DNA from 3 places in the Streptomyces sp. NPDC016677 genome. Region 1 is predicted to be linked to each of the others. Evidence: riboswitches for the same ligand, from Rfam matches in the RefSeq annotation. Region 1 holds a riboswitch; each other region holds the start of a gene.
The links. A riboswitch is a leader RNA that binds a small molecule or an ion and turns the genes downstream of it on or off. The one in region 1 is predicted to bind cyclic di-AMP.
Positions count from the first base shown of each region.

Region 1 (9,452 bases):
ACCTCCGGGACCGCCCCAGGCCGTGGGCCGTGGGCCGCAGACCCTGGGCGGTGGGCCGCGGGCCGTGGTCAGTACGCCGGGAGCGTGCGCGGGCCCAGGTCGTCGCGGGCGGGCGGCGGCGCCAGGCACACGGAGGCGCCGAGGACGCTGAGGCCCCGCGGGGCGACGACCACCGGTTCCAGGGTGACGGCGACGACCTCGGGGTGGTCGTCGACCAGGCGGGAGACGCGCTGGAGCAGTTCCTCCAGGGCGGCGGTGTCGACCGGGTCGGAGCCGCGCCAGCCGAAAAGGAGCGGAGCGGTACGTATCGAACGTATGAGCGATGCCGCGTCCCGGTCGGTGACCGGGATCAGCCGGTGCGCCGTGTCGCCGAGCAGCTGGGTGGCGGCCCCGGCGAGCCCGAAGGAGAGCACGGCGCCGGCCGCCGGGTCGATCACCGCCCGTACGACGGTGTCGACGCCGCGCGGTGCCATGGCCTGTACCACGGGCCGCAGCTCGGCCGGGGTCCCGAACAGCCCGGTCAGCTCCTCGTACGCGCGCCGCAGCTGTTCCTCGTCGGCCAGGTCGAGGCGTACGCCGCCCAGGTCGGCCCGGTGGCGCAGGTGGGGGGCGGTGGCCTTCAGGGCGACGGGCCGGCCCAGGGCGCGCGCGGCGGCGACGGCGGCGTCGGGGGTGGGGGCGGGCAGGGCACGGTGGACGTGGATGCCGTAGCGGCCGAGCAGTTCGCAGGTCTCCTCGCTGCCGAGGGTGAGGCCCTCGCCGCGCGCGAGGAGGCGCTCGATCAGCTCGGCGGCGCCCTTCTCGTCGACGTCCTCGTACTCCGGCACCTTGCCGGGCTCGGCGGTGTCGCGGCGCCAGCGGGCGTAGGTGACGGCCTGGGCGAGGGCCCGGACCGCGCGCTCGGCGGCGGGGTAGGCGGGGATGAGGTGGGTGCCGTCCGTGGGCTTCCCGGCGGGGGCGGGGGCGGGAGCCCGCTCGGGCGGGACGGAGGGCTTCGCCGCCGGGGCAGGGGTGCGGTCGGCCGTCGCGGGCGGGGGTGTGTCCGGGGATGTGTGCGGCGTCGCCTGCGGGGCCGCGGGCGGGGGCGTGTGCGGTGCCGCAGGCGGGGCCGTGCTCGTGGCCGCAGACGGGGCCGTGCTCAGGGCCGTGTGCGGGGCCTCAGGCGGGGTCGCAGGCCGGGTCGCCTGCGTGGCCGCGGAGGGGGGCGTGTGCGGTGCCGTGTGCGGCACCGCAGGCGGGGCCGTGCTCGTGGCCGCCGACAGGGCCTCCGCCAGGCCGCCCAGTTCGACGTGGACCACCAGGACGGGCTTGGCGGGAGCCTCGACGGTGGCCGCGCGCAGGGACTCGGCCAGGGCGGCGTCGCCGGCCGCTCCCTCGCCGAGGGCCGGGATCGCGGTCACGACCACGGCGTCGCACGCGTCGTCGGCGAGCGCGGCCGAGAGCGCCGCACGGAAGTCCGCCGGTGACGCGGCCGTCGTCAGGTCCAGCGGGGGCAGCGGTCGCAGCCCCTCGGACAGACACGCGTCGTGGGTGAGCAGGCCCAGCGACTCCGAGTTGCCCAGGATCGCCACCCGCGGCCCGGCGGGCAGCGGCTGCCTGGCCAGCAGCAGCCCCGCGTCGACCAGCTCGGTGATCGTGTCGACGCGGATCACGCCGGCCTGCCGCAGCAGGGCCGAGACGGTCGCGTGCGGCAGCCGGGTGGCGCGTACCGGGTGCCCCTGCGGGGCCGTGCCGCCGTGCCGGGCGCCCTGCACGACGACCAGCGGCTTGACCGCCGCCGTGCGGCGCGCGAGGCGGGTGAACTTGCGCGGGTTGCCGATGGACTCCAGGTACATCAGGACGACGTCGGTGTCCGAGTCGTCGTACCAGTACTGCATGACGTCGTTGCCGGAGACGTCGGCCCGGTTGCCGGAGGAGACGAAGGTCGAGACGCCGGTCACGCCGGTGACCCCGCCGCCGCGCCGGTGCAGCCGGGAGAGCAGGGCGATGCCGATGGCGCCCGACTGGGCGAACAGCCCGATCCGGCCGGGGCGCGGCATCTCGGGGGCGAGGGAGGCGTTGAGCCGCACCCCGGGTGAGGTGTTGACGATGCCGAAGGCGTTGGGGCCGACGATCCGCATGCCGTACGCGCGCGCGTGCCGCACCAGGGCGCGCTGGCGCTCACGGCCCTCGGGGCCGCTCTCGGCGTACCCGGCGGAGACGACGACCAGTCCCCGCACGCCGTGCCGGCCGCATTCGGTGACGACCTCCCGGACCTGCTCGGCGGGGACAGCGACGACCGCGAGGTCCACGGGCCCGTCGATCTCCCCGACCGAGCGGTGGGCCGCCACTCCGTCCAGCTCCGTCCGCTCCTTCTCGAAGGCCCGGTTCACGGCGTACAGCCGGCCGGTGAAACCGGCGTCCCTGATGTTGCCGAGGATGCCCCGGCCCACACCGCCGGGGGCGCGGCCGGCGCCGATGACCGCGACGGAGCCGGGGGTGAGCAGCCGCCGTACGGAACGGCCCTCGGCGCGCTGTTCGCGCGCGTACTGCACGGCGAGCGAGCGGTCGGTGGGTTCGAGGCCGAACTCCAGGCGGACGACGCCGTCCTCGAAGCTGCGCTTCTGGGTGTACCCGGCGTCCGTGAACACCTTGATCATCTTGGTGTTGGCGGGGAGCACCTCGGCGGCGAAGCGGCGGATGCCGCGCTCGCGCGCGACCGCGGCGATGTGCTCCAGGAGCGCGGAGGCCACGCCGCGTCCCTGGTGGGCGTCCTGGACGAGGAAGGCGACCTCCGCCTCGTCGGCCGGGCCGTGTGCGGGCGTGCCGTCGGCGCCGATCCGGTCGTAGCGGACGGTGGCGATGAACTCGCCGCCCACCAGGGCCGCGAGCCCCACGCGGTCCACGAAGTCGTGGTGCGTGAAGCGGTGGACGTCCTTGGCGGACAGCCGGGGGTAGGGCGCGAAGAAGCGGTAGTACTTAGACTCGTCCGAGACCTGCTCGTAGAAGCTGACCAGCCGCTCGGCGTCGTCGGCGGTGATGGGGCGCACGCGCGCGGTACCGCCGTCGCGCAGCACCACGTCCGCCTCCCAGTGGGCGGGGTAGTCGTGCCGGTCCGACGCGGTCTGCATGAGGCCCAGCGTACGGCCCGGGTACGACAACGGCCCGGGGCCGTGGGGGGGGGCCGAGCGGGAACGGGCCGGTGGGACACCGTATGGAAGACTGGTCTAGACAAGCCTGCACAACTGAAGGGCAGCAACACATGGCTGAGCGCCGCGTCAACGTCGGCTGGGCCGAGGGTCTCCACGCCCGCCCCGCCTCCATCTTCGTCCGGGCCGCCACGGCCAGCGGCGTCCCGGTGACGATCGCCAAGGCCGACGGCAACCCCGTCAACGCCGCCTCCATGCTGGCCGTCCTGGGTCTGGGCGCCCAGGGCGGCGAGGAGATCGTCCTCGCCTCGGACGCCGAGGGCGCGGACGTCGCGCTGGACCGTCTGGCGAAGCTGGTCGCCGAGGGGCTCGAGGAGCTTCCGGAGACCGTCTGAGCCGTCGCGCGCGCCAAGGCGAGCCGTGCCGACCCTTCGGGGCCGGCACGGCTTTCGCTTTTCCGGCACCGGGCGTCGGTAATCGGCCGCGCCCTCTCGGGAAAAGCACGCGGGGACGACAATAAAACGGCAGCAGAAAAAGACCCCGCCGAATAACCCCTCTTTGTATACGGCGCCCGTGTTAATGCCGCAGGCTCGGCATGTTTACGGCACGTTGCGAGTTCCTCACACGCTCCGCGCGATCGGCGCCCGAGGCGAAGCGCAGGCGGTGCGCGGCCGTCGACCGCTCGGTGTGCAGCGCGGTCAGCGACCGGGCGCGTTCGCCGTCGCCCCGGGCCACCGCGTCGACGATCGCGCCGTGCTCCGCCCAGGTGTCGACCGGGCTGGCGGGCGCCTCCACGACGTACATCCAGGCGATCCGGTGCCGCAGCTGGGTCAGCGTCGAGGTCATCGCCGCGCTGCCGGCGGCCTGGGCGAGCGTCTCGTGGAACCAGCCGCCCAGCGAGCGCAGGTCGTCGCTGTTGCCCCGCCTGGCCCGCTCCTGGCCCAGCCGCACCAGGCCGCGCAGCACCTTCAGGTGGGCCTCGGTGCGCCGCTGGGCGGCCCGGGCCGCGCCGAGCGGCTCCAGGAGCAGCCGCATCTCCAGCAGGTCGGCGGCCTCCTGTTCGGTGGGTTCGGCCACGCACGCGCCCGCGTGCCGCCGCGTCACCACGAACCCCTCGGCCTCCAGGGTCCGCAGGGCCTCGCGCACGGGGACGCGGGAGACGCCGTAGCGGCGGGCGAGGAGTTCCTCGGTGAGCCGGCTGCCGCGCTCGTAGACACCGGCGACGATGTCGTCCCGGATCGCCGTGCACACCGAGTGCGCCGGAATACGCATGACCGACCTCCGCCTTAATCCCCGTGAAACGTCGACGATTGACGCGTGTTCAGTGACTCTATTGCAATGCGCCGCACTTTCCGAAGGGGAGCCGGTTTCCCCGGCTGTTTTTGGTCTGTTTTTGGTCAGCTTCAACGCCGAAAGCCCCGGCTCGGGGAGCCGGGGCTTTCGATGTCGCGGGGGGTCAGACGGTGACGCCGTGGGAGCGGAGGTAGGCCACGGGGTCGATGTCCGACCCGTACTCCGCGCTGGTGCGTGCCTCGAAGTGCAGGTGCGGTCCGGTGACGTTGCCGGTCGCCCCGGAGAGGGCGATCTGCTGACCGGGGGTGACCGTCTGGCCCACGGAGACGCCGATGGACGACAGGTGGCCGTACTGGGTGTACGTCCCGTCGTGCATCTTGATCACGACCTGGTAGCCGTACGCTCCGCCCCAGCCGGCCTCGACGACCGTGCCGGCGCCGACCGCGTGGACGGTGGTGCCGGAGGCGGCGTGGAAGTCGATGCCGGTGTGCGAGCCGGAAGACCAGAGGCTGCTGCCGGCCTGGTACGCGGTGGACACGTACGAGCCGCCGATGGGGGCCACGTAGGTGTTCAGGCGCTTGCGCTCGGCCTCGCGGGCGGCGCGCTCCTTGTCCTCGCGGGCCTGCTCGGCGGCCTCGGCGGCCCGTTCGCGGGCGGCCTGCTCGGCCTTCTCCCGGGCGGCGGCGTCCTCGGCGGCCTGCCGCTGGGCGGCGGCCTGGGCGTCGACCTCTTCGGCCACGGCGTCGCCGAGGGTGATGACGGGGGTGAGTCCGGTGTCCTCGGGGGACGGCTCGGCCGCGAGCGCGGGGGCCGCGAGGGTGCCGAGGACGCCGGTGGTGGTGAGGGTCGCGACGCCCGCCGCGCGGACGGTGGTGCGGTGTACCCGGCCGGGACGGCGGTGCTTCCCGGTGGCGCGTGTGAACGCCATGTAGAGGCTGGTCCTTTCCTTCCCTCTCGCCTACCGGGTTAGCTGACGGGTTCGGAGCAGGAAGGTCTCCTACGGACCCCCTCGCGGTACGCGCGGGCGTCCGATTCACCCCAGGGACTGCGGTGGGTCCCCGGCTCCCCTGGCTCGCGCCGTACGGGGACTCGGCGATGACTGTCCGGTGCCGCGGGTGCGGCGCACTGCCTGACGAACAGCCTCGGAGACGCTAAGCGGGCGCCCGTTCAAGACTCAAACGCAACAGGGTTTTTGTTGCTCATCCCACAGGGCAGACAGGCAACCTTCGCCCCAATGCGTCGAATTCAGGCAAAGGGCGACCCCGGTGACAGACCGGTCACCGGGGCCCTCACGCGCGCGTGGCGCGCCCCTCCGCCGTCTACTCGGCCGGTACGACGGTGACTTCGCCGATGCCCAGGGCCTCGACGGGCTCCTTGATCTGCGCCGCGTCACCCACCAGGACGGTCACCAGACGGTCCACCGGGAAGGCGTTGACGACCGCCGCGGTGGCCTCGACCGTGCCGGTCGCGGCGAGCCGCTGGTACAGCGTCGCCTGGTAGTCGTCGGGCAGGTACTGCTCGACCTGGTCGGCCAGTGTGCTCGCGACGGCCGCCGCGGTCTCGTACTTCAGCGGCGCCACGCCCACCAGGTTCTGCACGGCGACGTCGCGTTCGGCGTCGGTGAGCCCGCCCTCGGCGAGCGTGCGCAGCACCTTCCACAGGTCGTCGAGGGCCGGACCGGTGTTCGGCGTGTCGACGGAGCCGCTGATGGCGAGCATCGCGGCACCCGTGCCGTCGGGCGCGGACCGCAGGACCTGGCCGAAGGCCCGGACGCCGTAGGTGTAGCCCTTCTCCTCGCGCAGGACGCGGTCCAGGCGGGAGGTGAGGGTGCCGCCCAGGCAGTACGTGCCGAGCACCTGGGCGGGCCAGGCGCTGTCGTGCCGGTCGGGGCCGGTACGGCCGATCAGCAGCTGCGTCTGGACGGAACCGGGGCGGTCCACGATGACGACGCGGCCGGTGTCGTCGGCGGTCACCGGGGGCACGGGCCGCGGTTCGGCGGCCGAGCCCGTCCACGAGCCGAGGGTGTCGTCGAGCAGCGCGCCGAGGTCGACGCCGGTGAAGTCGCCGACGACCACGGCGGTGGCCGTGGCGGGACGGACGTGCTTCTCGTAGAAGGCGCGTACGGCCGCGGAGTCGATGCCGGCGACCGTCTCCTCGGTGCCCTGGCGCGGGCGGGACATCCGGGAGTCCGCCGGGAACAGCTCCTTGGAGAGCTCCTTGGCGGCCCGGCGCGAGGGGTTGGCCAGCTCGTGCGGGATCTCGTCGAGGCGGTTGCGCACCAGGCGTTCGACCTCGCTGTCGGCGAACGCGGGTGCCCGCAGGGCGTCGGCGACCAGGCCGAGCGCCTTGGCGAGGCGGGAGGCGGGCACTTCGAGGCTGAGGCGGACGCCGGGGTGGTCGGCGTGCGCGTCCAGGGTGGCGCCGCAGCGCTCCAGTTCGGCGGCGAACTCCTCGGCGGAGTGCTTGTCGGTGCCCTCGGAGAAGGCGCGGGCCATGATGGTGGCGACACCGTCGAGACCGGCCGGCTCGGCGTCCAGGGGCGCCCGCAGGAACAGCTCGACGGCGACGACCTGCTGGCCGGGGCGGTCGCAGCGCAGGACGGTGAGTCCGTTGCCGAGCGTGCCGCGCTCGGGGGCGGGGAAGGCCCAGGGCTTGGGCTCGCCCGCCTGCGGCCGGGGGTGGAAGTCCATGGTGGCGAGCTCGGTCACTTGGCCGCCTCCTCGTTCTCGTCGGTGGCGTCGTCGGCGTCGGCTGCGGGGGCGGTGGGCTCGTAGACGAGCACCGCGCGGTTGTCGGGGCGCAGGCGGGCCTTGGCGACCTCCTGGACCTCCTCGGCGGTGACCTCCAGGACGCGCTGTACGGCGGTCAGGGCGAGCTGCGGGTCGCCGAACAGGACGGCGTAGCGGCACAGTTCGTCGGCACGGCCGGCGACCGTGCCGAGCCGGTCCAGCCACTCGCGCTCCAGCTGGGCCTGGGCCCGCTCCATCTCCTCGGCGGTGGGTCCCTCCTCGGCGAACCGGGCCAGCTCCTCGTCGATGGCGGCCTCGATGACCGGCACCTCGACGTCACCGGAGGTCTTCACGTCCAGCCAGCCGAGCGAGGGGGCGCCGGCCAGGCGCAGCAGGCCGAAGCCGGCCGCGACGGCCGTACGGTCGCGGCGCACCAGGCGGTTGTAGAGGCGGGAGGACTCGCCGCCGCCGAGGACGGTGAGGGCCAGGTCGGCGGCGTCGCACGCGCGCGTGCCGTCGTGCGGCAGGCGGTAGGCGGCCATCAGGGCGCGGGCCGGGACCTCCTCCTCGACGACCTCGCGCAGCTGCCCGCCCATGACCTCGGGCAGCGCGCCGTCCCGGGGGGCGGGCTTGCCGTCGTGGGAGGCGATGGAACCGAAGTACTTCTCGATCCAGACGAGCGTCTGCTCGGGGTCGATGTCGCCGACCACGGACAGCACCGCGTTGTTGGGCGCGTAGTAGGTGCGGAAGAACGCGCGGGCGTCCTCCAGGGTGGCCGCGTCCAGGTCGGCCATGGAGCCGATCGGCGTGTGGTGGTAGGGGTGGCCCTCCGGGTAGGCGAGGGCGGTCAGCTTCTCGAACGCGGTGCCGTAGGGCACGTTGTCGTAGCGCTGGCGGCGCTCGTTCTTGACGACGTCCCGCTGGTTCTCCATCGACTCGTCGTCGAGGGCGGCGAGCAGGGAGCCCATGCGGTCGGCCTCCAGCCAGAGGGCGAGCTCCAGCTGGTGGGCGGGCATGGTCTCGAAGTAGTTGGTGCGCTCGAAGCTGGTGGTGCCGTTGAGGGAGCCGCCGGCGCCCTGCACCAGTTCGAAGTGGCCGTTGCCCTCCACCTGTGCGGAGCCCTGGAACATCAGGTGCTCGAAGAGGTGAGCCAGACCGGTACGGCCCTTGACCTCGTGGCGCGAGCCGACGTCGTACCAGAGGCACACCGCCGCGACCGGGGTCAGGTGGTCCTCGGAGAGCACCACGCGCAGGCCGTTGGCCAAGCGGTACTCGGTCGCTGTCAGCCCGCCGGAGCCTGCCTCGGCTGTGGCCGTGTGACCCATGGGCATGTACGTCCCTTCGCTCGCGGAAACCTTGGACGGAATCCTCGGTCCCGGCCGTATCAGCGGTCGGAACTGCGGAATTCCTGTCGGTCCTGCCACTGTATGCAAGCGCGCGGGCCACTGGAGAAGTTCCCGCCTCCGGTACGCCGAGAGCGAGCAGCCCGGGGAGTGGCGGGCGGGAGCCGCGGGCAGGCACGGGGGCGGCCGCGGGGCGGGGGCCGCGGCGGTCGGGGCTGCGGTTGCGGGCAGGGACGGGCGGCGGGCGCGGGCGGGCGAGCGCCCCGGCGCGCACCACGGCGGACAGCGGCCGGGCGCCCGTCGTGACGCGCACCGGGGATCGGGAGGCTGGTCCCGGACCGCTCCCCGCAGGCGCACCGCCGACGGTGGGCACGGGCACGCGCGTGTGGGCGCCCGAGGCGAGGGCGTACCCTGCGGGCAGCACCGGGCCGGGCGCCCGCGACGGGTCCTGGTCGGTCGCTGTCAGTGCCGCAGTCCACAATGGACCGCGTCAGATCACCGTTCACGCTTCAGCGAGGAGCCGGCAGCGATGGCCCGCCGTAGTACGAAGACCCCGCCGCCCGACGACCCGTACGAGGAGAAGATCCTCGACATCGACGTCGTCGACGAGATGCAGGGCTCATTCCTTGAGTACGCGTACTCGGTCATCTACTCCCGTGCCCTGCCGGACGCACGCGACGGACTCAAGCCGGTGCACCGCCGCATCGTCTACCAGATGAACGAGATGGGCCTCAGGCCCGAGCGCGGGTACGTGAAGTGCGCCCGCGTCGTCGGCGAGGTGATGGGCAAGCTGCACCCGCACGGCGACGCGTCGATCTACGACGCCCTGGTCCGCATGGCCCAGCCGTTCTCGATGCGCGTCCCCCTGGTCGACGGCCACGGCAACTTCGGCTCGCTGGGCAACGACGACCCGCCCGCCGCCATGCGGTACACCGAGTGCCGGATGGCCGAGGCGGCCG
Region 1 is NZ_JBVHEO010000004.1:109,269-118,720, reverse strand. It holds gene ACZ3IG_RS13920 (bifunctional acetate--CoA ligase family protein/GNAT family N-acetyltransferase) at 69-3,110, opposite strand; gene ACZ3IG_RS13915 (HPr family phosphocarrier protein) at 3,242-3,523, shown strand; gene ACZ3IG_RS13910 (GntR family transcriptional regulator) at 3,705-4,400, opposite strand; gene ACZ3IG_RS13905 (M23 family metallopeptidase) at 4,585-5,349, opposite strand; cyclic di-AMP (ydaO/yuaA leader) riboswitch at 5,362-5,526, opposite strand; gene ACZ3IG_RS13900 (M16 family metallopeptidase) at 5,741-7,129, opposite strand; gene ACZ3IG_RS13895 (M16 family metallopeptidase) at 7,126-8,481, opposite strand; gene ACZ3IG_RS13890 (DNA gyrase/topoisomerase IV subunit A) at 9,023-9,452, shown strand, end outside.

Region 2 (9,452 bases), on a different contig from region 1:
CAAGGCGCCCCGCCAGGTCCGCCGCTTCACCGAGCAGGCGCTGTCCAGACCCACGGAGGAGTACGTGCGCTCGCACGGCCTGCGCCTGATCGTGTCGGCCGTCGCCGAGCTGGAGTCGGGGAACCTGGACGCGGCCTGCGAGCAGGGCGTACGCGCCGTCGAGGTGGCCGGACGGATCTCCTCCGCCCGCACCACGGAGTACGTCAAGGACCTCCTGCACCGGCTGGAGCCCTACGGCGACGAGCCGCGCGTGGCCGAGCTGCGCGAGCGCGCCCGTCCGCTGCTGATGGCCCCCGCCTGACGCGAGTGTTCCGCTCCGGGTTTGAGGGCGTTGTCAGTGGCGCAGTGCAGTATCGAACCCGGGAGGTGGAACAGGTGCGGCCACAGAGTGCAGCCACGTACGACTGCGACGTGCTGGTGATCGGCGGCGGGATCGTCGGCCTGTCGACGGCGTACGCGATCTCGCGCGCCGCGCCCGGCACCAGGGTCACGGTCCTGGAGAAGGAACCGGGCCCGGCCCGCCACCAGACCGGCCGCAACAGCGGCGTGATCCACAGCGGTGTCTACTACCGCCCCGGCTCCCTCAAGGCCCGGTTCGCGGTGCGGGGCGCCGCCGAGATGGTCAAGTTCTGCGCGGAGTACGGCATCGCCCACGCCGTCACCGGCAAGCTGATCGTCGCCACCGACCGCGCCGAGCTGCCCCGGCTGCACGCCCTCGTCCAGCGCGGCCGGGAGAACGGCATACCGGTGCGGGAGCTGGGCCCCGCCCAGATCACGGAGCACGAGCCCGAGGTGCGGGGCCTGGCCGCGATCCACGTCGCCACCACCGGCGTCTGCGACTACGTCGCCGTCGCCCGGCAGCTGGCGGCCGCCTCCGGCGCGGAGATCCGCTACGGCGCGCAGGTGCGGCGCGTCGACCGCCGCCCCGACCTCGGCGTCGCCGTCCGCACCCGCGCCGGGGACGTGGTCCGCGGCCGGGTCCTGGTCAACTGCGCGGGGCTGTACTGCGACGAGATCGCCCGCCTCACCGGCGACGACCCCGGCATGCGGATCGTCCCCTTCCGCGGCGAGTACTACGAGCTGGCCCGCCCGGAGCTGGTGCGTTCCCTGGTCTATCCGGTGCCCGACCCGGCGTTCCCGTTCCTCGGCGTGCACCTCACCCGCTCCATCGACGGCGGCGTCCACCTCGGCCCCAACGCGGTGCCCGCCCTCGCCCGGGAGGGGTACGGCTGGGGCACGGTCCGGCCCCGCGAGCTGGCCGCCACCCTCGCCTGGCCGGGCTCCTGGCACATAGCCCGCAGACACTGGCGGTACGGCGCCGGGGAGCTGCGCCGCTCGCTGTCGAAGGCGGCGTTCACGACGGCGGTACGGCGGCTGCTGCCCGCGGTGACGGAGGACGACCTGGTGCCGGCGCCGGCCGGGGTACGGGCCCAGGCGGTGCTGCCCGACGGCACCCTGGCGGACGACTTCCTCATCCGGGAGACGCCCCGCGCGGTCCACGTCCTCAACGCCCCGTCCCCCGCCGCGACCGCCGCGCTGCCCATCGGCCGCGAGGTGGCCCACCGCGCCCTGACGGCGCTCGGACCGGCCTGAGTCCCCGCCGGGCCCGGGCCCGGGCCTCTGCCGAACGCCTGCCGGTCCCGGGCCTCTGCCGAACGCCTGCCGGTCCCGCCCAACGTCTGCCGGACCCGCCCAACGTCTGCCGGACCCGCCCGAGGTCAGCGGGACCCGCCCAACGCCTGCCGGACTGTGCCGGCGCCCCGTCCCCGTAATATCGATCCCACTGTGTCTGATTCGCACCCCACCCCCGCAGCTCCCCGGCCACCCCGTCGCACGGGCGGGCCCCGTTTCCCGGACGGCCCCCGGGCCGATCCCGCCGGTGACCACTTCGAGCGGCGGATCCGCAGCTTCCAGCCCCGGCGCAGCCGGGTCACCGCCGGGCAGGCGGACGCCTTGCGGAGGCTGTGGCCGGCGTGGGGACTGGACATCGACGGGCAGCGGGTCCTCGACCTCGCCGAGCTGTTCGGCGACGACCGCCCCGTGGTCCTGGAGATCGGCTTCGGCATGGGCGAGGCGACCGCCGAGATGGCCGCCGCCGACCCGGACACCAACGTGCTCGCCGTCGACGTGCACACCCCCGGCCAGGGCCACCTGCTGGCGCTGGCCGAGGAGAAGGGCCTGACCAACGTCCGGGTGGGCAACGGCGACGCGGTCATCCTGCTCGGCGAGATGCTCACCCCGGACTCCCTGTCCGGCCTGCGCGTCTACTTCCCCGACCCCTGGCCCAAGAAGCGGCACCACAAGCGCCGGCTGATCCAGCCGGAGTTCCTGACCCTGGCCGCCTCCCGGCTCCGGCCGGGCGCCTTGCTGCACTGCGCCACCGACTGGGAGCCGTACGCCGAGCAGATGCTCGACGTCCTCACCGCGCACCCCGCCTTCGAGAACACCGCGCCCGGCGGCGGTTTCGCGCCCCGTCCCGCGCACCGCCCGCTGACCCGTTTCGAGGGCCAGGGACTGGACAAGGGACATGTGGTGAACGACCTGCTCTTCCGCCGCGTACCGCACCAGGACCGACCCCCCGCCGGCGCCTGAAGCCGGGGCGGCGCCCCCTCTCGTCAGGATCGATGCCGTGGCCACCAGCTCCCCGTACCCGCCGGCACCGCCGCCCCCGCGGCACTGGTGGCAGCGCCGCTGGGTGCGCTACGGCGCCCTGGCCACGCTGCTCGCGCTCTCCGGTCTGGTCATCCTGGCGCTGGTGCGCGAGCAGACCGGCACGGAGGGCTTCCTGGTCGGCCTCGGTCTCGCCGTGCTGCCGGTCCCGCTGCTGCTCGCCGCCTTCCGCTGGCTGGACCGGGTGGCGCCGGGCCCCTGGCGCAACCTGGTGTTCTGCTTCGCCTGGGGGGCCTGCGCGGCGGCGCTGACCGCCATCGTGGCCAACAGCTTCGCGACCCGCTGGATAGCGACGGCCACCGCCGATCCGGCCGGCGCGGACACCTGGGGCACCACCGTGATAGCCCCGGTCGTGGAGGAGTCCGCGAAGGCCGCCGCCGTCCTGCTGGTCTACCTCTTCCGCCGGCACGACGTCACCGGGCTCCTCGACGGCGTTGTCCTGGCCGGCTTCACCGCCACCGGCTTCGCGTTCACCGAGAACATCCTCTACCTGGGCAACGCGTTCGGCACCGACCAGCTCACCGGGGGCAGCGGCATCGCCTCCGTCACCGCGGCGACGTTCTTCGTCCGCGTCGTCATGTCGCCGTTCGCGCACCCGCTGTTCACGGTGCTCACCGGCCTCGGCTTCGGTCTCGCCGCCCTGCGCGGCGAGAGCCGCCGGGCCGGGCGCGTCCTGCTCCCGCCGGCCGGCCTGCTGCTCGCGATGGGCATGCACGCGCTGTGGAACGGCTCCTCGGCCCTCGGGGAGTACGGCTTCTTCCTCGTGTACGCGACGTTCATGGTGCCGGTGTTCGGGCTGCTGACCTGGCTGGCGGTCTGGTCCCGGCAGCGCGAACTGGTCACCGTACGCGCCGAACTGCCCGCCTACGCGGCGGCCGGCTGGCTGACCCCGGCGGAGCCGTACGCGCTCGGCTCGATGCGGGCCCGGCGCCTCGCCCGTGCGCACGCCCGGCGCCACGCCGGGAAGGAGGCGGCACGGACGGTGGCGGAGTACGAGGCGTACGCGACCGAGCTGGCGTTCCTGCGGCACCGGGGCCGGCGCGGCCGGGCGGGCGCCGACTTCGTCGTACGGGAGCGGGCGTTGCTGCACGAGCTGTGGCGCCGCCGGGAGACGGCACGCCCGGCGCTGGCCCACGCGGCACGGGCCACGGCCCCGCCGACGCCGGCACCGCACCAGTACCCCAGGTACCAGCAGTACCAGCAGTACCAGCTCTACGCGCACCATCCGTACGCGCCCGTGAACCGGCAGCCCTGACGTCGGGGGGTCGCCGTCAGGACCGCCGGGGATCAGGTGTCCCGGACAAGGGGACGGCTCAGGGGGTGAGGCCCTTGCTCTGCAGCCAGGCCATCGGATCGATGCCGGAGGTGGAGCCGTCCGGGTGGACCTCCAGGTGGAGGTGGGCGCCCGTGACGTTGCCGGTGGCGCCGACGCGGCCGATGACGTCGCCGGTGCTGACCTTCTGGCCGACGCTGACGCTGATCGAGGACTGGTGGCAGAACCACACCTCGGTGCCGTCGTCGAGGGTGAGGATCGTGCGGTAGCCGTAGGAGCCCGCGTACCCGGCCTCGGTGATGGTCCCGGAGTGCACGGCCTTGATGAGGGTGCCTGCGGGCGCGGCGAAATCGAGGCCGGTGTGGTAGCCGGAGGACCAGTAGGCGCCGGCCTGCCCGTAGCTGGAGGTGATGGTGTACGAGGAGGTCGGCAGCGCGTACTGCTTGGCCAGCTGGGCGAGCCGCGCGGCCTCGGCCTTCCGCGCGGCCTCCGCCGCCGCCTTCTTCTTGGCGGCGGCGGCCTTGGCCTCGGCCTTCTTCTCGGCCTCGGCGGCGGCAGCGGCGGCCTTCTTCTCGGCGGCGGCAGCAGCCTCTTCGGCGGCCTTGGTCTCGACCTGGTTCTGCTGCTGCTCGGCCTGCGCCATGATCCGGGCGCGGAGCGACTCACCGGCGGTGGTCGTGCCCTCCTCGGTGTCGTCCGAGGCGACGGCGGCGATGCTGCTGAGCGGCGTGGCCGACCCCTCGTCCGCCGTGTCTCCGGCGGACTCGTCGTCCGAGATGATCGAGCCCACGGACGGCAGGTCGGGCATGGAGATCGACACCGGCGGCTTGCCGGTCTGCGCGCTGGCCATGCCGCCGGCGCCCACGGCCGCTATGACGCCGACGCCGAGGACGGTGGAGCTGCGGGCCAGTCCGCCGCGCTGCTTGGCGACCCGGTGCTTGCCGCGCACGGGACGGACGGTGTCGGCGGTGGGGTTCCACTCTTCGAAGGGGCCCTCGTCGGGGCGGAAGGCGCCGTAGCCGAAGGTTGCGGGGTCGTGCTGGTTCGGCACGAACGGGGCCTCGGGGGCAGGCCGGTTGGACGCCACGTGGGCGTGCTCCTTTCCTTCCGTCTCCGCCTACCGGGTTAGCTGACGGGTTCGGAGCGGGAAGGTCTCCTACGCGCGTATACAGGCCGTGTCTCCACGGTCGGATACGCCCGATTCACCCCAAGGTGGTGGTTCCCCGGTTCCCTTACGGGATTCGGCGCGTGCGCACGGAGCCGCCTTCTGTGACGGCTGGGACGACCGCGCTGCGTTATCGAACGTTAATAGAAGCGGGGCGCTGTTTCCAAGCCGTTCCTCTTGATCATTAAGCTTCTCGGCCGGGAGCAAGGCCGCACGGAGGGCGAAAACGGGGCGAGTTGACCGCGTTTCAGTACACCCGCACAGCGGTCGGTTCCGCCGCTTGAAACTGACCGTGCATCAATTGTTATGCGGAGGGCTCCCACCCCATCACCCTTCGTGACCACAGGCGCCCCCGGACTCGTCCAGGCCACCGGACTCGTCGGCGCCGCCCGGATCGGGCCGCCGTACGGCGAGCAGCGCCATGTCGTCCGCCATCCCGCCCCCGGAGTGCCGGCGCACGTCCTCGGCGAGGGTGTCCAGCAGGTCACCCGGATGCCGGAAGCGCCGGCCACCGAGCCGCGCCACCGGATCGTAGAACTCGCCCCGGGCGTCCCGGGCCTCGGTCACCCCGTCGGTGTAGAGCAGCAGCGTGGCCCCGGCGGGGAAGGCGGTCTCCTCCGCGCGGTCCGGCCACACGCCCAGTTCCCCCATGCCGAGCGGCAGCGCCGCGTCCCGCGTGGTCAGGGCGCGCAGGCTGCCGTCGGCGTGGCACAGCAGGGGCGGCGGATGCCCCCGGTTGACGACGCGGGCCACCCCGTCGCCGTGCGGGAGTTCGACGAGGACGGCGGTGGTGAACCCCTCGAAGGCGTCCAGTCCCTCGCGCCGGGTGCCCTCGCGGGCCAGCGCCCGCTCCAGCCGCTGCGCCACCGCCTCCAGCGTCGACTCCTGCTCGGCGGCCTCCCGGAACGCCCCGATCACGACGGCGACGGCGGCCACCGCGCCCATCCCCTTGCCCCGCACGTCCCCGACGATCATCCGCACCCCGCGCGGGCTGTCCTGCACCGCGTACAGGTCGCCGCCGATGAAGGCGTCCGCCTGCGCGGCCTCGTAGCAGGCGGCGATCTCGAAGCCGCCGAGCCGTTCGGCGGGCTCGGGCAGCACCGCGCGCTGGGCCGCCTCGGCGATCTCGCGGGCGGTGGCGAGCCGCTCGTCGTTGCGGCGGACCAGGGCGTTGACGAAGACGGCGAGGACCGCGACCACCGCGATGGTGACCAGCTCGGTGACGGAGTCGACCTGGTGGGCGACGCCGAGGCCGATCTGGAGGGCTATGACGACGGCGACGGTGACCACCCCGGTGAGCACGGTGCCGCGCCGCGAGTAGAGCGGGGCGGCGGTCAGGGGCGCGGCGGTGTAGAGGGGGCCGGCGGTGAAGTACCGGGGCGTGAGCAGGTCGTAGGCGGCGCCTACGGCGATCAGCAGGACGGGCAGGAGGCGTACGAGGGTCATCCGGGCGCCGCGCCGGACCCGGCGCCGTCGGCCCGGGGCGGGCGGCACGGGCACCGGGGCGTCGCCGAGGCCCGGGTCGGGCACCGGGTCGCCGGGCAGCCGGCCGCCGGCCCTGGCGTACGGTCCCTCGTCCACGTCACCAGGCCGCACCGCTCGCCTCCCGCCACCCATGTACGTAGCCGCCGCTTGCCGTCCCGCCCGTCCAGGGTTCCCGGAGCGGGGGCGGGCGGCGAGCGGTGGGGGGCCGTCCGGATGACGGAGAACGCCGGAGCACCACGGCCGACGGGGCTCGAACGCACCGATGGCCGGGCCCCTCGGAAGGGACCCGGCCATCGGCCTGAGTAGCGGGGACAGGATTTGAACCTGCGACCTCTGGGTTATGAGCCCAGCGAGCTACCGAGCTGCTCCACCCCGCGTCGGTGTGTCACCAGTGTAGACCATGTCCGGGGTGATCAGCACATACGTATCTAGCGCCCGGGATTGCGGGCGTGGGTGAGCGTCTCCCAGGAGACGAAGAGATCGTCGGTGCCGGCCGGGCGGGTGCCGGCGGCGAGCTTGTGCGCGGCGGGGACGGGGACGTCGAGCCGGTTCTCCAGGTGGTTGAGGGCGACCTCCAGGTCGGGCCCCAGGTTCCGCTCGGCCTCGCCGCCGCACAGCCAGGCCGGCACGGTGTCCGCCCGCTGCTGGCGGGCGTGCAGCGCGAGGGCGGCCTTCAGCCGGTCCTTCACCTCGGCGTAGAGGTCGACGCCCTGGTGCCAGGCGGTCTCGGCGATGTGGGCGGTGGCGGCGATGGAGTGGCCGACGTGGGCGAAGTCGCGGCAGGTCTCCTGGGTGACGCCGTCCTTGTACGTCTTCTGCCGGTGCCAGTACGAGACCAGCCGTTCGCGGGTGGCGATGCCGCTGCCGGCCGGGGTGAACGGCAGCTCGCCGTCCTTCTCCAGGTAGAAGTAGGCGGGGACGCGGTCGCGGAAGCGGCGCAGGGCGTGGTCGAAGGTCTGGTGGTCGTTCAGGAAGACGGCGGCGGAGATCGCGCCGTCGGTGGCGATCAGGTCCTGGTGGCCGCTCTGGTCGGGGACCTTCTTCGTCAGCCGGGGCAGGTGGGCGGTGCGGAGCATGTCCTCGAACCGCCGCACCCGGTCGGCCGGCCAGCCGGCGCCCGGCGTGTGCCGGACCAGTTCGGCGGCCCGCGCCCAGGTCGACGCGGTCCACCCGGCCTGGAGCCCGGCGTTCTCCCCGGTGTGCTCCTTGAGCTTCCCGGACCAGGCGTCCATGATCTGCCGGGCCTTCTCCGCGTGGGGCCGCTTCCCGGTGACCGAGAACAGCAGGGCCTGCGTGTACGCGGCGATGGCGTCCTCGCGCTCCTCCTCGCACCCCCGGCCCGCCTTCTTCCCGGCGGGGCAGTGGACCGTAGCGAAGGGCCGCGCCCGGTGCCGGTAGGACCCGTACGGGCTGTCCCGCATGGCCAGGTACGCCGAGAGCCACGGCTGCCGCCCGGCGGTCGTGTTCTTCCGTACGGTGTCCAGCTGGGCCTCGCTGACCAGCACGCCGGGGTGGGTGAACTCCGCGTCGGCGGGCAGCGCCCGCGCCATCGCCCGGCCGGACTCCTGACCGCACCCGGCGCCGGCCACCGAGACCAGGACCGCCGCCACCAGCGCCGCCGCCGCCCGTCTGCGCACCGCTGTCCTCATGCCCACCTCCGCGTCGTCGGTCACTGGCAGCGTGCCGGTGCGGGCGGCGGGGCGCAGGGCGGGTTGGGCCGATCGGCCGTGCGGTCAGCCCACCAGATGACGGTTGGGCTCCTTGGCGCGGGCCTCGTACTCGGGGAGTACGACGACCCGGGCGCCCTCCGCGGCCAGCACCCCGCTCCCGTCCGCCCCGGTGACGAAGGTGTCCGGCTCCCGCCAGGCCGTGACCACCCGGCGGACGCCCGCGCCGAGGATGAGCCGGGCGCAGGGCGTGGGCCGGGAGGCGCGGCGGGCGCAGGGTTCGAGGCTGCTGTAGACGGTGGCGCCGGCGAGCCTCGGGTCGGTGCCGCTGATCTTGGCGAGGGCGGCTTCCTCGGCGTGCGCCACGGGGTCGCTCCCCTCCCGTGAGTGGCCGCGCGCCAGCTCGGTCCCGTCGGCGGCGACCACGACCGCGCCGACGCTGAACGCCGTCGTCGAGGGCGGGCACAGCGCCGCCAGCTCGCAGGCGAGCGCCAGCCAGTGCCGGTCGGCGGCGGTGGGGGCGGCTCCGGTGCCGGGCGCGGTGGGGACGTAGCGCGTCAGCACGACGTCCTCGATCTGCCGGGTCCCGACCAGGCGGAGGCGTCCGCGCTGGTAGTCGCCGGGGCCGAAGAGGCGGGGCGCGGCCGGGTCGCCGACCAGCAGCGGGGCGAGGACGAGCTGGAGTTCGTCGGCGAGGCCGGCGCGCAGGAGTTGCGTGTGGACGGTTCCGCCGCCCTCGACCATGAGCCGGCGTACGCCGTGGTGGTCGTACAGGTGTTCCAGTACGGCGGGCCAGTGGATGCCGGGCCCGAGCGGAACGATGCCGGCGGCGATGTGCAGGGCGCGGGCCCGCTCGGCCCCCTGGTCCGTGGTGAGGAGGACCTTGTCCCCGCCGGTGTGCCAGAAGGCGGCGGCCGGGTCCAGCTCGCCGGAACCGCTGACGGTGACCTTCAGCGGGAACTCCGGCCGTCCGGCGGCGAGGCGGGCGGCGCGGCGCTCGGCGGAGTTGACCAGCAGCCGGGGGTTGTCGGCGCGGATCGTGCCGGCGCCGACGAGGATCGCGTCGGCACGGGCCCGTTCCCCGTCGACGCGGTCGAAGTCGGCCGGGGAGGAGAGCAGCAGGCGGTCGGGGCCCGTGTCGTCCAGGTAGCCGTCGAGGGAGACGGCGGCGGAGAGGAGGACGTACGGACGG
Region 2 is NZ_JBVHEO010000005.1:4,180-13,631, forward strand. It holds gene ACZ3IG_RS16145 (MFS transporter) at 1-301, shown strand, start outside; gene lhgO (L-2-hydroxyglutarate oxidase) at 367-1,593, shown strand; gene trmB (tRNA (guanosine(46)-N7)-methyltransferase TrmB) at 1,786-2,592, shown strand; gene ACZ3IG_RS16160 (PrsW family intramembrane metalloprotease) at 2,630-3,925, shown strand; gene ACZ3IG_RS16165 (M23 family metallopeptidase) at 3,984-5,030, opposite strand; cyclic di-AMP (ydaO/yuaA leader) riboswitch at 5,043-5,200, opposite strand; gene ACZ3IG_RS16170 (PP2C family protein-serine/threonine phosphatase) at 5,436-6,704, opposite strand; tRNA gene ACZ3IG_RS16175 (tRNA-Met) at 6,897-6,970, opposite strand; gene ACZ3IG_RS16180 (alginate lyase family protein) at 7,022-8,242, opposite strand; gene ACZ3IG_RS16185 (dihydrofolate reductase family protein) at 8,327-9,452, opposite strand, start outside.
Region 2: another riboswitch for cyclic di-AMP. It lies ahead of ACZ3IG_RS16165 (M23 family metallopeptidase); the one in region 1 lies ahead of ACZ3IG_RS13905 (M23 family metallopeptidase).

Region 3 (9,452 bases), on a different contig from region 1:
TGGCGCGCAGCAGCACCTGGGTGTCGGGGGCGGAGAACACGGTGGCGTTCTCCACGAGTTCGGCCAGCAGGTGGATGACGTCGGCGACGGCGTGGCCGCGCAGGGTGCCGTCGACGGGCGGGACCAGCCGGACCCGGGAGTACTGCTCGACCTCGGCGATGGCCGAGCGCATCACCTCCGTCACGGAGACGGGGTGGCTCCACTGGCGGCGGGAGACGGCGCCGCCGAGCACGGCGAGGTTCTCGGCGTGGCGGCGGATGCGGGTGGCCAGGTGGTCGACGTGGAAGAGGCCCTTGAGCAGGTCGGGGTCCTCCTGCTCGTTCTCCAGCTCGTCGAGGATGGAGATCTCCCGGTGCACCAGTGACTGCAGGCGCCGGGCCAGGTTGACGAAGACCTCCAGTTTCTGTTCGCTGCCCGCCTGGCTGGAGAGCTGGGCGGCCCGCACGACGGCGCTGACGGCACCGTCGTGGGCGCGGGACAGGTCGGCGGCGAGCAGTTCGAACGCGTCGGCGTCGTCCGGTGGTCCGCCGCGTGGTGTGCGCTGGGGCGGGCCCTCGCCGCGACGCAACGTTTCGACCAGGGCGCGCAGTTCGGCCTCGCCGCGGGCGGTGCCGCGGCGCAGCGCGCCGAGGCGTTCCTGTACGGAGCGGGCGGCGCGGTCGGCGGCGACGGCGGCGATGACGACGGCGGCCACGGTGACGGAGACCGCGCCGGCCAGCACGGCCCACAGCACGAGGGCCGGGCGGATGCCGGTGGACCGGACGGTGAACAGGACGGCCGCCGAGGCGCTGAGGGCGACCGCCACGGGCGGCAGCACGGCGAGACGGAGCAACTGGGACCGCAGGGGGGCCTCGGGCAGCGCGGGCCCGGTACGGGCGGCCGGCCGGCCGTGCCGTCCGCCTTCACGGCGGTCGGCGCGCGATGCCGGGGCGCGGAGGTGAGACATCGGTGTCCTCGGTCGGGTGCGGGTCCGTCGGGGCTGGGTGCTCGCGCGTGGTGCGCCACGCGGGCATGCGCCATCGCGGTGTCGGCCGCGCGGACCAAGAACCCGGCCGCGTCGCCCGACGGACACTCACAGTAGTCGCGTGCGTCTCACGTGCGAGGGGCGCTTTGCCGAAATCCCCCGGACATCGCCAGGGAGGGATGAGTGAACGATCGGAAGCGATCAGATCGAGTCACTCTTGGTTACGACAGATCATGTTCCCGCCCGTCCCCGGTCGACCGGCGCGAGACGGAGGCGTACGGATACCGGCCTGGACGTCGCCCGATCGCCGGCATGGACGCCGGCCGTGGATGCGGACACCGGTCAGCGGCGCGCCCTCGCCACGGCGGCGCCGGCCGGCTCACCGCGCGCGCCGGGGCGCTTCCTGGCGGCCGTGCCGGGCCGGCGTATCCGTGTTCGACGCCCGGGCGAGCGCGTCGCGGGCCGGTCCGTCCCTGTCGGCCCGCCACCGCGTCGACGGGCCACCGCGTCGACGGGCCGGTGGGCCGGTGGGCCGGTGGGCCGGTCGACGGTCCACGTCGACAGGCCGCGTCCCGGCGCCCCGTGCCCGTCGGTCCGGTCAGATCACGCCCTGCGCCAGCATCGCGTCCGCCACCCGTTCGAAGCCGGCGATGTTCGCTCCCGTCACATAGTCACCGGGAGCCCCGTAGCGCTCGGCCGTCTCATGGCAGGTGGTGTGGATGTCGTTCATGATCCGGGTCAGCTCCTCCTCGACCCGCGCCGCCGGCCACGACGTACGGGCGTGGTTCTGCGCCATCTCCAGGGCGCTGACCGCGACACCGCCCGCATTGGCGGCCTTGCCGGGCCCGAACGCGACACCGGCCTGCTGGAACAGGTGCACGGCGGCCGGGGTCGTCGGCATGTTGGCGCCCTCCGAGACCGCCTTCACGCCGTTGCGGATCAGGGCGGCGGCGTCCTGCTCGTTCAGTTCGTTCTGCGTGGCCGACGGCAGCGCGAGGTCGGCCGGGACCTCCCAGACCCGTCCGCCGGGCACGAAGCGGGCCGAAGCGCCCCGGCGCTCGGCGTACGCGTCCACCCGGCCGCGCTCCACTTCCTTGATCTGCCGGAGGAGGTCGAGGTCGATGCCCTTCTCGTCGACGACGTAACCGGAGGAGTCCGAGCAGGTCACGGCGTTGGCGCCGAGGGCGGTCAGCTTCTCGACGGTGTGGATGGCGACGTTGCCGGAACCGGAGACGACCGCCGTCCGGCCCTCCAGGTCCTCACCGCGCTCACGCAGCATGGCCGCCGCGAAGAGGACGTTGCCGTACCCGGTGGCCTCGGGGCGGATCAGAGAGCCGCCCCAGCCCGGACCCTTGCCGGTGAGGACGCCGGCCTCCCAGCGGTTGGTGATGCGCCGGTACTGGCCGAACAGGTAGCCGATCTCCCGGCCGCCGACGCCGATGTCCCCCGCGGGCACGTCCGTGTGCTCGCCGATGTGCCGGTACAGCTCGGTCATGAACGACTGGCAGAACCGCATGACCTCCGCGTCGCTGCGGCCGTGCGGATCGAAGTCGCTGCCGCCCTTGCCTCCGCCGATGCCGAGGCCGGTCAGCGCGTTCTTGAAGATCTGCTCGAACCCGAGGAACTTGACGACGCCCAGGTTGACGGAGGGGTGGAAACGGAGGCCGCCCTTGTACGGGCCGAGCGCGCTGTTGAACTCCACCCGGAAACCACGGTTGACGTGCACCCGCCCCTGGTCGTCCTGCCACGGCACCCGGAAGATGACCTGACGCTCCGGCTCGCACAGCCGCTCGATCAGCCCGGGTTCGGCGTACTCGGGCCGGGCGGCGACGACGGGTGCCAGTGTCTCCAGGACTTCGTGTACGGCCTGGTGGAACTCGGGCTGCGCGGGGTTGCGGCGCTCGATCTCGGTGAGCAGGTGCGCAAGGGTGGTCTTCGTCTCGGATCGCGTGGTCACAGGAGCCCTTTCTGGCACGGCCGGCACCGGGAGGCGGTGCGCGCCGACGGGGGCGCTCGGCTCCGTTGCCGTGCGCGGGACACGTAAGTGTTACGCGCATGTAAACATCTTGACCAGCGTCGGGGTCCAGGAACGCCCACTATGCGAGACGGGCTCCCCGCCGGGCCGCCCGCCCCGCGAGGCCGCGGCGGCCCGGCACCTCGCGCGGTGCCGGGCCGCCGCGGCCTGCCACGTCAGCCCTGGCGGGCCTTGAAACGCGGCTCCTTCTTGTTGATCACGTAGGTGACGCCACGCCGGCGCACCACCTGGGCGCCCGGCCTGGCCTTCACCGAGCGCAGGGACTTGCGTACCTTCATCGCGGCCTCCTTCCGAAGGGCGTGGGTCGACGTTGCCTCAGCGCGTCTCGCGGAAGAGGACGTGCCCGCCGACGACCGGGTCGTACTTGCGCAGGGCCAGCCGGTCGGGGTCGTTCAGACGGTTCTTGCGGGTCACGTAGGTGACGCCGGTGCCGGCCGTGGAAGTCAGCCTGACCACCGGACGCGTGGTGCCGCGTGCCATGAGGTGCTCCTTGCTCCACCACCCGAGCCTCTTGACTCGGGCATGTCATACATGCGGTGGCAACGCCCGCGCCGGGTGCCGCATTCCCGACACGCGCACCGCCGGACCTCGTCCTCCGAACGGCGGAACCGGTGTCGTGCGGTGTGTTGACGCCCCTTCTGGGTGAACGCACCCCGTTGGCCCCGGTCGTGCCGTTCCGGACTGCGACTCTCGGGACCGACGTCCGGCGCCGGGCCGCTCCGCGCCCACGCCTCGGCGTCACCCGTACCCGATCCGACCGATCCGTTCCAGGAGCCCTTGTGACTGTCCGACACCGGGTGACCAGCACCCTCGCCTCCGCCGCCGCCCTCGCGCTCACCGCCCTCGGCGCCGTGGCGTTCACCGCGGCCCCTTCGGCCGCCGCCCCGTGCGGCTTCTACGAGACGAGCGCCGACGCCTTCTACCAGCACTGCACCTCGGACGGCTCCCACGTCGTCATCAAGGTGGCCGTCGCGCACGCGGCCGACTACGAGCGCTGCGTCGCCCCCGGCCGGACGTGGCTCGGATCGGCGTCCAAGATCCAGGGCGCGCACTACGTCGGCCGTACCTGCTGACGCCGGCCGCCGATGAGCGCCACCGGGCGCGGGAGGACGACTCCGCCCGTGCCCGGTGCGCGGCGGGACCGCGCCCCGCGGGCGGGACGACCGGCCCCGCGGGCGCGCGATCGGCCGGGCGGACCGACCGCCTCCGCGCTTCGACGTGGCACACCGCCGCCAGCGGCGTCCGCTCGGCCCTCCACACCCCCGCCGTACCGCGGAGACGCTCAGCCGGCGAGGTCCAGATCGCCGCTGCGGGGCTCGTCCGCCACGACCTCGGCCTGCCGGGGACGACGCCACGGGTGCGCGATCGGCTGGGACACAGGCCGCCACCACGGGTCCGTGGGGAGCGCTCCCGCGGGCTCGAACGGCTCACCGGGCCGGGGAAACGCCACCGCCTGCCCCGCCTCCTCCGCCGCGTCCTTCATCCACTCCCCCGGCTCCGCCCACGCGTGCGGCGCCAGGTTGAACGTGCCCCAGTGGATCGGCAACAGGATCCCGCCCGGGTGTCCGCCCATCAGATCGAGATGGGCCCGGACACCCTCCTGCGGGGTCATGTGGATGTCCGGCCAGAACTCCGCGTACGCGCCGACCTGGATCATCGTGGCGTCGAACGGGCCGTGCGCGGCGCCGATGTCCTGGAAACCGTCGAAGTAGCCGGTGTCGCCGCTGTGGTAGACGCGGTGTTCCGGCCCGGCGACCACCCAGGAGGCCCAGAGGGTGTGCTGGGTGTTGCGCAGGGCCCGGCCGCAGAAGTGGCGGGCCGGGGTGGCGGTCAGGGTGAGGCCGCCGACCTTCGCCTCCTCGTGCCAGTCGAGCTCGCGCAGCCGGTCCGCGGGGACGCCCCAGTGCTCCAGGTGGGCGCCGACACCGAGGGGAACGGCGAACAGGGTGTCCGTGCCGGCCAGCGCCTTGATGGTGGGCAGGTCGAGGTGGTCGTAGTGGTCGTGCGAGATGACGACGACGTCGACCGGGCCGAGGGCGGCCAGCGGCACCGGCACCGGGTGCAGCCGCTTGGGGCCGGCGAAGGAGAAGGGGGAACAGCGCTCGCCCCACACCGGGTCGAACAGCACCCGCTGCCCGTCTATCTCGGCCAGCACACTGGAGTGCCCGGCCCAGGTCAGCCGGAGACCCGTGGCCGGGGGACGGGCCAGGTCGGCGACGGTGGTGGGGTGCACGGGGATGGTCCCGGCGGGAGCACGGCGGACCCGCGCCTCACGGTCGAGATAGGACTTGACCAGCCCCGTCGAGCTGGAGGGCCGGGTGCGGGCGGCGCCTCCCGGGTTCTGGAAGACGCCGTTCGCGAAGTGCGGTGATCTGCGGATGCGCGCCATGCGCTCGCCGCTCGGGTCCGCGCCGAAGGCCTCGGGCCGCGGCGCGCGAAGCCCGGAGCTGGGGGAACGGAAACCGGCCACGGTACCTCCAGGTGGAGTAGGACAGGGCTCCATTATGGTCGCCCGGTGTGACAGCGGAGTTCCCGCCGCCACCGGTCGCCGCTCGCCGTCGGCCCGCGGCCGCTCAGGCGACCGCCGCGATCCGCGTCCTGATGTCGTCCGCCGACAGCCTCCCCTTGGCCGTCACATGGTCGCCGGAGGACTCGCCGCGCAGCCGGCGCCCGATCCACGGCACCAGGTACTCGCGCGCCCACTGCACGTCGTCCCGGCGGATGCCGAGCGTGCCGCGCGGCGGAAGCGCGGGCCAGGGCTGCTCCGGGTCGGCCGGCACCGGCAGGCCGAGGACCTGGCCGGCGCGCAGCGCCACGCGCGTGTGCCCCTCGGGCGAGAGGTGCAGCCGGTCGGTGTCCCAGGCGCGGCGGTCCTGGATGCTGCGCAGCGACCACAGGTCCAGCACCGGGCAGCCGTAGCGGTCGGCGACGGCCCGTACATGTCCGTTGTACGTGGCGATCTTGCCCCGCAGGTGCTTGAGGACGGGCATCCGGCGGGTGTCGAAGCCGGTCGTCACCATGACCGTGCCGGCCGTCGCGGTGAGCGCGGCCACCGCCCGCTCGAACCGCTCGGCCACCTCGTCGGGGTCGGTGCCGGGCCGGAGGATGTCGTTGCCGCCCGCGCAGAAGGAGACCAGGTCCGGTGCGAGATCGACCGCCTGGGGCACCTGGTCCGCCACGATCTGGTCGAGCAGCTTTCCGCGTACGGCGAGGTTGGTGTACGTGAAGTCGCCCTCGGGCCGCCGGTCCGCGAGCAGAACAGCGAAGCGGTCGGCCCAGCCGACGAACGCCCCGTCGGGGCCGCGATCACCGACACCTTCGGTGAAGCTGTCCCCCACCGCCACGTACGACCCGATCACTGCTCTCTTGTCACTCTTCGAATCGTCTGCCACGTCGGCCCATGATTCACCTTGGATTGTGACCTACGCGACCGTAGGAAGGGGTTGACGGGCGGTGAGAAAGGCCACTCCTAAAGTGTTGGCCAATTCCGGAATAACTGAGCCACGTTCCCCGGGCCACACAGGACACCGAAGGCCGGACCCGGCGATCGGGGTCCGGCCTCCGGCGGGCGCGGGCGGCGGGCGGCGTCAGACGGAGACGCCCTTCGACCTGAGGTAGGCGAGCGGGTCGATGTCCGAGCCGTAGTCCGGCGTGGTGCGGATCTCGAAGTGCAGGTGCGGGCCGGTCACGTTGCCGGTGGCGCCGGAGAGACCGACCTGCTGTCCGGCCGTCACGGAGTCGCCGCTGGAGACGGAGAGCGAGGACAGGTGGGCGTACTGGGCGTAGGTGCCGTCCGCGAGCTTGATGACGACCTGGTTGCCGTACGCGCCGCCCCAGCCGGCGGTGACGACCGTGCCCGCGCCGACGGCCTTCAGCGAGGTGCCGGTCGGGACGACGAAGTCGGTGCCGGTGTGGTAGCCGCTGGACCACATGCCGCCGGACTGGTGGTACGGGGTGCCGACGGTGCCGCCGTCGACGGGGGCCACGAAGCCGGCGGAGCTGTCCGCGGTGTCCGACGCAGGCTGCGCCGTCTTCTTCTCCGCGGCGCCCGCGGTGTCCGCGGTGTCCGCGGCGGAGTCGGCGCTCGCCGCTGCCTTGCCGCCGATGGTGAGCTTCAGACCGGGACGGATCAGCGACGGGTCGTCACCGACGGCGTCGCGGTTGTCCTCGTAGAGCTTCTTCCAGCCGCCGCTGACGTCCTCGGCGTCGGCGATCTTCGCCAGCGAGTCACCGGCGCGGACGGTGTAGGTCTGCGCGTCCTTCACGGCGGCGGACTGCGCCGAAGCGGACTGCGCGGGAGCGGCGTGGGCGCCGGCGGCCCCCAGGAGCGGCAGGGCGAGTGCGGCGCCGCCGGTTCCGGCGACGGCGAGGGTGCGGGTCAGGCGCTGGGTCTTGGTACGGCGGTGCTTACCCTTCGCGGGCATGACGAATTCCTCTCCGGCGCCTGCGAGGTGAGCTGTCGGGTGCGGGCTGGAGCTGCCCGGCCGCGCCGGAAGAGCGCGGCTTTACCCCTAGCCGTCCCGGGAACCGGAACAGGCGGTCGTACCTGTGGGTCCCCCGCTCCTGCCGCGTACGGGTGGTGAGTGGGTGTGGTCTCCGGGCGGCGGCAGGATTAGGCGTCCGCCCGGATCGGTGGTGAACGTAAGGGACCAGGACGCACAGGGACAAGCGAGGGATTACCGGTGCAGGTGTTTCACATGATCCTTTGGGGGAATGATCCGTCACCCTCCGTCGATGGCGGGAATTGCGTGGGAGGCGAACACCCTTGAAAAGCACCCGCATTACGTGAACATGAGGGGCGACGTACGGTCACGGATATGACGCTGCTCACGCGGGCCCGCGCCAGCGACTTTTATTCCAGAGCGAGTTGGGGAGAATGCTCCAATTCGGACAGACGCATCAGAAGTCACACAGAGGGACAACCAGGACTCTTTCGAGGGTCGGAATGCCGTATCGTCGGGCGCACCCGCCGTCGAACAGCGGCAGCGGAGCCGAATGGGAGGAGTCCTCGTGACGCAACAGGTCCCGTCGACCGAGCCGGAGCTGGCCGGGGTACGCAATTTCCGTGACGTGGGCGGCCTGCCGGCCACGGACGGACGGCGGGTGCGGTTCGGCGTGCTGTTCCGCAGCGGCCACCTCGCCCACGCGACCGCCGAGGACGCGGCGTTCCTCGCGGGTCTGGGCCTGCACACCGTCTTCGACTTCCGCAACGCGGCCGACCAGAAGCTCGAAGGCCCCGACGTGACCCTGCCGGGCGTGCGCAATGTGAACCTGCCGCTGTCCGACCCCGCCGACGGCGCCGAGTTCTGGACGATGGTCCGCGACGGCGACCTGGACCAGCTGCGGGAGATCCTCGCGGACGGCAAGGGCGCCGACCGGATGATCGCCTCGTACCGCTCGATCATCACGGACCGCACCGCAGAGCACTCCCAGGTGCTGCACGCGCTCGCCGAGGACAGCGTCCCGGCCCTGATGCACTGCGCGGCCGGCAAGGACCGCGCGGGCCTGTCCATCGCGGTGACGCTGCTCGCGCTGGGCGTCGAGCGGGAGGCGATCGTCGAGGACTACCTGAAGTCCAACGAGAAGCACCGCCGTTACAAGGTCAAGCGCAGCGGCTCCGCGGACTCGGCCTACTCCCCCGAGGTCATGGAACTGCTCAGCCCCCTGTTCGACGCGCGCGCCGAGTACCTGACGGCGGCCTTCGAGACGATCGAGCGGACCTGGGGCGACGTCGACACCTATCTGGAGCGGGGCCTGCGGATCACCCCGGGGACCCGGGACCGGCTGCGCGACCGGTTCCTCGACTAGGCGGCGTCCGCGAAGGCCCAGGACGTCACTTCGCGCCCACCTCGAAGAGCAGGTACACGAAGGCCGCGAAGACGTGGCCGACGGCGATGTAGACGATGAGCCTTACCCACAGGGCGCGGGGGAACTTCTCCTCGATGTCACTCATGGGGTGCCTCCGGTGAGCGGCCCCAGGCACAGTGTGGCCGTGGGGCTCTGCAGCAGGGTGTGGACGAACAGCAGCTCGACCCCGTCGGGGCCCGCCGCGGCGATGCGGTGCGGGGTCAGCGAGTCGAAGTGCGCGCTGTCCCCGCGGGTGAGCAGGTGGGTGGCGTCGCCCAGACGCAGCCGCAGCCGCCCGGCGAGCACGTACAGCCACTCCTCGCCGGGGTGCACCCGCACGATGTCGCCCTGTGAGCCGTACGGCACCTGGACCCTGAGGGCCTGCATGCCGCGGCCGGGGGCGCCGGCCGGCCAGTAGGTCCAGCCGCCCGCGGCGGTCGGCTCCACCTCGGCGGCGCGCACGACGGCGTCCCGCTCGGCGGCGGTCTCACCGAGCAGGTCCGAGACGGTCGTACCGTAGATACGGGCCAGTGCCAGCAGCATGGGCAGCGAGGGCTGGCGCTGTCCGGTCTCCAGCCGGGAGAGGTGGGCCGGGGAGAGTCCGGC
Region 3 is NZ_JBVHEO010000002.1:840,107-849,558, forward strand. It holds gene ACZ3IG_RS09055 (sensor histidine kinase) at 1-946, opposite strand, end outside; gene gdhA (NADP-specific glutamate dehydrogenase) at 1,563-2,921, opposite strand; gene ykgO (type B 50S ribosomal protein L36) at 3,155-3,277, opposite strand; gene rpmG (50S ribosomal protein L33) at 3,315-3,479, opposite strand; gene ACZ3IG_RS09075 (DUF6355 family natural product biosynthesis protein) at 3,797-4,072, shown strand; gene ACZ3IG_RS09080 (MBL fold metallo-hydrolase) at 4,282-5,469, opposite strand; gene ACZ3IG_RS09085 (SGNH/GDSL hydrolase family protein) at 5,573-6,358, opposite strand; gene ACZ3IG_RS09090 (M23 family metallopeptidase) at 6,587-7,423, opposite strand; cyclic di-AMP (ydaO/yuaA leader) riboswitch at 7,428-7,588, opposite strand; gene ACZ3IG_RS09095 (tyrosine-protein phosphatase) at 8,010-8,807, shown strand; gene ACZ3IG_RS09100 (DUF6126 family protein) at 8,833-8,952, opposite strand; gene ACZ3IG_RS09105 (helix-turn-helix domain-containing protein) at 8,949-9,452, opposite strand, start outside.
Region 3: another riboswitch for cyclic di-AMP. It lies ahead of ACZ3IG_RS09090 (M23 family metallopeptidase); the one in region 1 lies ahead of ACZ3IG_RS13905 (M23 family metallopeptidase).